Linked DNA regions of Luteolibacter sp. LG18. Each later gene encodes a partner of the first gene's protein in a complex. Links are inferred from orthologs where the notes say so. Each region holds a gene or a part of one and is shown on either strand. Other genes may lie near its edges.

The links.
Region 2: the proteins of pheT (region 1) and pheS are in contact, whole or in part, in a crystal structure (PDB 6P24), measured with the Escherichia coli proteins. The link is inferred for Luteolibacter sp. LG18 from one-to-one orthologs.

The regions. Positions count from the first base shown.
Region 1 is NZ_AP024600.1:2,577,328-2,580,710, forward strand. The notes cover bases 181-3,252. They hold pheT (phenylalanine--tRNA ligase subunit beta), read left to right. Parts: upstream 181-561; coding sequence 562-2,943; downstream 2,944-3,252. Other genes in these bases: llg_RS10780 (patatin-like phospholipase family protein), read right to left, coding at 181-307. Outside these bases: more of llg_RS10780, read right to left, coding at 1-180.
Region 2 is NZ_AP024600.1:498,222-501,418, reverse strand. What follows is about bases 1-2,886. They hold pheS (phenylalanine--tRNA ligase subunit alpha), read left to right. Parts: upstream 1-878; coding sequence 879-1,895; downstream 1,896-2,886. Other genes in these bases: llg_RS02005 (argininosuccinate synthase), read right to left, coding at 2,105-2,886; llg_RS02015 (nitric oxide synthase oxygenase), read left to right, coding at 1-810. Outside these bases: more of llg_RS02005, read right to left, coding at 2,887-3,197.

The DNA.
Region 1 (3,383 bases):
CCAGCTTCCACATCTGGCGGCTGTCGTTCATTTCCGCCGCGAGGTTTTCGAGCTGTTTTCCGGAGAACCCGGCGGCCCACAGCGCGCCGACGTAGGCCCCCATGCTCGATCCGGCGATGGCGTGGATTTCGATCCCCGCCTCCTCCAGCACCTCCAGCACGCCGACGTGGGCCAGGCCGCGGGCTCCACCCGAGGAAAGCGCCAGTCCGATCCGCGGTTTCCACGCCGGTTGCTCCGCCAAGGGGCGTCCCGTGCGGGTGTCCGCGGACGACCGCTTCCAGAAGGCCAGTTTCGAGAGGGTGAACATGGCGGTTCTCCGGCAAGCCCTCCCCAACGGAAATGAGGAGCAGGCGATCTAACATGACACATGCGCTAAACAAATGCAAGGAGGCTCCCGCTGTTAGCCCCCGGCTTTCCGGTATTCGGGAGCTGCCAGGCGCTCCGCTCCGCCGGGTGCTCCCATCCGGGTGTTTTTCAGGTGGAAAATCTCGGTTCCCGGCTCCGTTCGCCCCCCGTCCTTGACAATCCCCGGCCGGTTCGCGATCCCCTGCGGGGCCGATCATGAACGTTTCCCTCAACTGGCTTTCGACGCACGTGGACCTGGGTGGCAAATCCCCGCAGGAACTGGACGATTTGCTGACCTTCGCCGGCATCGAGGTCGAGGGCATCGAGATCGAGGGCGTTTCCTCCGACAAGGTCGTGGTCGCCCAGATCATGGAGGCCGTCCAGCACCCGAACGCCGACCGCCTCAAGGTGACGCAGGTGGATGCGGGCGAGGGCCAGCTCCGCCAGATCGTCTGCGGCGCGCAGAACTACAAGGTCGGCGACAAGGTGCCGTGCGCGCTGCCCGGTGCCGCGCTGCCTGGCGGTTTCACCATCGGCGAGACCAAGATGCGCGGCGTCGAGTCGAAGGGCATGCTCTGCGCGTCCGTGGAAATCGGCCTGCCAAAGGGCGAGGACGGTCTGCTGATCCTGCCCTCCGATTCCCCGATCGGCCGCCCGGTGAAGGAACTTTTCGAATCCGATGTCCTGCTGGAGGTCGAGGTGACTCCGAACCGTCCGGACCTGCTCAGCCACCACGGCATGGCCCGCGAGCTGGCGACCCTGCTCAAGCAGCCGCTCAAGCCGCTGGAAATCCCGGCCCGCGACACCGCCCCGGCCGGGGAGTCGGTGAAGCTGGAAGCCGCCGACGGCTGCCCGTTCTACACCGCGGTGAAAATCGAGGGCGTCCAGATCAAGGAAAGCCCGGCCTGGCTCCAGCGCCGTCTGGAGTCGATCGGCCTGCGCCCGATCAACAACGTGGTGGACGTGACCAATTTCGTGCTCCACGAGACCGGCCAGCCGCTCCACGCCTTCGATACCGCCAAGGTCAACGGCGCGCTGGTGATCCGCCGCGCCACGGACGGCGAGGCGTTCAAGGCGCTCGATGACGCCACCTATACTCTTCAGGATTCCGACCTCGTCATTTCCGACGATTCCGGCGCGGCCCTCGCCCTTGGTGGCGTGATGGGCGGCGCGGACTCCGGCGTGACCGAGTCCACCACCTCGATCCTGCTGGAATCCGCTTGGTTCGAGCCGTCCGGCATCCGCCGCACCTCGCGCCGCACCGCCCTGTCCTCGGATTCCTCCTACCGCTTCGAGCGCGGAGCCGATCCGCAGGCCGTCCTGCCCGCCTCCGCGCTGGCGGTGAAGCTGATTCTCGAAACCGCCGGTGGCGCCGCCGCCGCGACCACCGCCGTGGCCGGGGAAGCTCCCGTCCGCGTCCAGCCGGTGACGCTCGATTACGCCCGTCTCGACCAGCTCATGGGCCGCTCGATTTCCCACGAGGCCGCCGATGAGATCCTCACCCGCCTCGGCTTGGTGAAACAGGACGGTGGCCAGTGGGTGGTGCCGTCGTTCCGCGCCGACCTCCAGCGCCACATCGACCTCGTCGAGGAAGTGGCCCGCGTCCACGGCCTCGACAACGTGCCATCCCGCTTCCAGGGGGCCTTCGTGGCCTCCAGCGCCGTCGATGCCGCCTACGACGCCGATATGGCCCTGCGCCGCGCCCTGGCCGCCCTCGGCTTCCACGAATCCCAGACGATCAAGCTGATCGCTGACAACCAGGTGGCCGACTCCCTGCCGCTGCGCCCGCTGCAGGACGGTGACCTGATCCGCGTGAAGCTCCCGCTCAGCGAGGACCACGCCGTGATGCGCCCGAGCCTCGTGCCGGGGCTGGTGGCCTCCGCCGCCCGCAACATCCGCCAGGGCACCAAAGCCCTGCGCCTGTTCGAACTCGGCCGGGTGTTCCGCAACGCCGGCGGCGGCAAGGCCAAGGATCTCGAAAGCGACGGTCTCGCCATCCTGCTTTCCGGCCCCGCGGTGCCCGCCGGTTGGGCCCAGGCCGAGCGCGCCAGCGACCTCTACGACCTCAAGGCGATCGTCGGCGCCATCGTTCCGAACGCCAATGTCCAGTTCGTGCCGAAGGAGCGCGATGGTTTCGCACTCGGGGCCGACATCCAGGCCGATGGCCAGTCGATCGGCAACTTCGCGCGCCTGCTGCCCGCCCGCGAGCGCGAGCTCGACCTCGGCGGTGCCGTGTTCGTGGCGGAATTCGACCTTGCGAAGCTCCGCAAGCTCCGCTCCGGTATCGCCCACGCCGAGGAGCTGCCGCAGTTCCCGGCCTCGTCCCGCGACGCCGCCATGGACGTGCCGGTGACGCTGGCGAACCTGGAGATCGAGAAGACCCTGGCGAAGCTTCAGGAGGCTCTCCTGATCTCCTTCGAGTGCTTTGACGTCTTCCGCGACCCGTCCGGTGAAAAGCTCCCCGCCGACCGCAAGTCGGTGGCCTACCGCTTCGTCTACCGCGACTCGGGCCGCACCCTGAAGGCCGAGGAAGTCGACGCCGCCCACCAGCGCGTCCTCGATTCCCTGGTGAAAGGGCTGGGTGTGAAGTTCCGCTGAGCCCAGGGCTCCTTTTGCGTGTTACTCGCATCCGCAGGCGCACGCTACGTAGCCGCGTTCGGGAGAACGTGGGCGGTGTTGCCGCCGCGCTTCTTGCGCTCCTTCTTCCTCTGAGCCCGGTAGGGCGACGCTCTTCTAGCCGGGGTGCGCAAGCCCCCGGGAATCGGCCGCGAAGAATGTCCAAGTCCCGCAAGGGACGACGCTGCCCGAGCTCTTTCAGCGGAACCACCATTCGAATCTCTCCGGATGATTCGGCGCTCTTTGAGCATCGGGCGCAGGGTTCCGTCTGGAAGGTCATTCGGCCTGCGTTGCGTCGCCTCTTGCCGGGGCTTGGAACTCCACCACCGCTCGTCACCGGGGGCTAGAGCGCCCCGGCTGGAAGAGCGTCGCCCTGCCGGGCATGGAAAATAGGTGTCGATCGGATGAGGATGGGACCTGCG
Region 2 (3,197 bases), 2.1 Mb from region 1 along the record:
CATCTGCGGTTTTCGACGAATGGCGGGCGCATCCGTTCCGCTGCCACGGTATTTGCCGCCGCGGAAGCGGGGGAGCGTGGGATCCGGATCTGGAACCGCCAGTTCGTCCGCTATGCGGGCTATGAGTCCGGGGATGGTAGCGTGCTGGGTGATCCCGAGCAGGCGGCGTTCACGCGCCGGGTGATCGAGCTGGGCTGGCAGCCGCCGGACGAGCCGGGGCGTTTCGACGTCCTGCCGCTGGTGATCGAGATGCCGGGGCAGGCGCCGAAATGGTATGAGCTGCCGCCGGACGCGGTGATGGAGGTGGAGATCAGTCATCCGGATCTGCCGTGGTTCGCGGATCTCGGGCTGTGCTGGCACGCGGTGCCGGTGATCTCGGACATGGCGCTGGAGGGGGAGGGGTTCCGGTATCCGGCCTGTCCGTTCAGCGGCTATTACATGGGCACCGAGATCGGGTCGCGTAATTTCGGGGACGAGAAGCGCTACAACCTGCTGCCGGTCATCGCCGACCGGATGGGGCTGGATCGTTCTCTGCGGCGGATGCTGTGGAAGGACCGGGCGCTGGTGGAGCTGAACACCGCCGTGCTGCATTCGTTCCGCGAGGCCGGGGTGACCATCGTCGACCACCACACCGCCTCGCTCCAGTTCATGCAGCACCTCCAGAAGGAATCGGAGTGCGGGCGGAAGGTGCCGGGCGATTGGTCGTGGCTGGTGCCGCCGATGTCCGGCTCCGCCTGCCCGGTGTTCCACCGCTATTACGACGGCGACCAGCCGGGCCCGGCGTTTGTGGAGCAAACTGGCTGGGAGTAGGGACATTCCTTGGGAACTGGCTTTGACGTCGCCGCCGGTTCCCGCTATCCCGGCGTCCGTTTTCGCACATGAAGGAGCAAATCGATTCCATCCAGGCCGAGGCCCTCGCCGCCATTTCCGCCGCTGCCGACGAGCGTTCGCTCGACGATGCCCGCGTCGCCGTCCTCGGCAAGAAGGGCACGCTGACGCTGGCCGCCGCCGGCATCAAGGACGTGCCGAAGGAGGACAAGGCCGCCGTCGGCCAGCTCCTGAATGCCGCCCGCTCCGCCATCACCACCGCGCTGGAGGAAAAGCAGCTCGCCGTCCGCGAAGCCGCCGATCGCGCCGCGCTGGCCGGAATCGACATCACCCTGCCGGGCCGCGCGGTGAACGCCGGTTCGCTGCACCCGCTCACGATCCTGCGCGACCAGGCGATCGGCATCCTGCGCCGGATGGGCTTCGCCCTCGCCGAGGGGCCGGAGATCGAGGACGAGTTCCACTGCTTCGACGCCCTCAACACGCCCGCCGATCACCCGGCGCGCAACGAGAAGGACACCTTCTATTTCGACTCGGGCAAGCTGCTGCGCACCCACACCTCCAGCGTGCAGGTCCGCACCATGGAGGGCCAGAAGCCGCCGGTGCGCATCATCGCGCCCGGCTCGGCCTACCGCCGCGACGAGATCGACGCTACCCACCTGTCCGTCTTCAACCAGCTCGAAGGCCTGTACGTGGCCGAGGATGTCTCGCTGCCGGATCTCAAGGGCACGCTGGAATACTTCTTCCGCGAGCTGTTCGGCACGGAGACGGAGGTGCGTTTCCGCCCGCACTTCTTCCCCTTCACCGAGCCGAGCTTCGAGATCGACGTGAAGCTCCACGCCAAGGGGCAGGCCCCGCGTTGGATCGAGGTCGCGGGCTGCGGCATGGTCGATCCGGCCGTGTTCGAGGCGATCAGCAAGGCGCGGAAGGACGATGCCTTCGATCCCGCGAAGGTCACCGGCTTCGCCTTCGGCATGGGCCTCGACCGCTTGGCAATGATCCGCTGGGGCATCAAGGACATCCGCCTGCTGATCGAGAACGACGCGCGTTTCCTCAAGCAGTTCGCTTGAGGGTGCGTTGTAGTCGAAAGCTCCGCTTTCGAATCGTCGCCGCCAGCTCTGTTGGCGGTGGCGGTTGGGCCAAACGACGTCCAATCCCAAAGAGGGAAGCTGGAGCTTCCCCCTACATTCTGGAAGCGGAGCTTTCAGCTACATCCGGATACAAAAAGAGCGCGGGATGACCCGCGCTCTTTTGCTAGAGGGTGTTGGTGGCCGGTGGCTTACTTCACCTGGCGGGCGCTGGCCTTGAGGCGCAGGGCGTTCAGGGCGATGAAGCCCGTCGCGTCGTCCTGGTTGTAAGCCGCTTCCTGGCCGCCTTCCATGGTGGCGACGGCTTCGGAGTAGAGGCTGTGCGGGGACTTGCGGCCGGCGTTCATGACGTTGCCCTTGTAGAGCTTCACGCGCACTTCGCCGGAGACCGTCTTCTGGGTCTCGGTGACGAGCGCCTGGATGGCCTCGCGCTCCGGGGCGAACCAGAAGCCGTTGTAGACGAGCTGCGCGTATTTCGGGATCAGGCCGTCGCGGATGAACATCGCCTCGCGGTCCACGGTGAGGGCTTCCAGGTCGCGGTGCGCGGCGAGGAGGATGGTGCCGCCCGGGGTTTCGTAGACGCCGCGGGACTTCATGCCCACGAAGCGGTTTTCCACGATGTCGACGCGGCCCACGCCGTTGCGGCCGCCGAGGAGGTTGAGCACGCGCATCACGCCGTAGGGGGTGAGCAGGGTGTAGCCGTCCTTGGTGCCTTCCACCTTCACGTCGCCGAGTTCGGCGATGAGGGCGGCGAGGTTGTCGTGCTTGAGGCCCACGGCGTTGCCCTTGTCGAAGAGGATCTCGACGTATTCCGGGGCATCCGGGGCTTCCTCCGGGGAAACGGAGAGCACGTACATCTCGCGGTCCGCCTCGGTGGTGGCGTCATACCACGGGTCTTCGAGCATGCCGGCCTCGAAGGAGATGTGGAGGAGGTTGCGGTCCATCGAGTAGGGCTTCTTCATGGAAGCCTTGATCGGGATGCCGTGGGTTTCGGCATAGGCGATCATCTCGGCGCGGCCCGGGAATTCCTCGCGGAAGGAGGCGTCGCGCCACGGGGCGATGCACTTCACGTTCGGGGCCAGCGAGGCGGCGGAAAGTTCGAAACGGACCTGGTCGTTGCCCTTGCCGGTGGCGCCGTGGGCGATGGCGTCGGCGCCTTCCTTGAGGGCGACTTCCAGCATGCCCTTGGCGATGCACGGGCGGGCGATCGAGGTGCCGAGCAGGTAGCGGCCTTCGTAGATCGCACCGGCCTGGATCATCGGGAAGATGTAGTCGCGGGCGAAG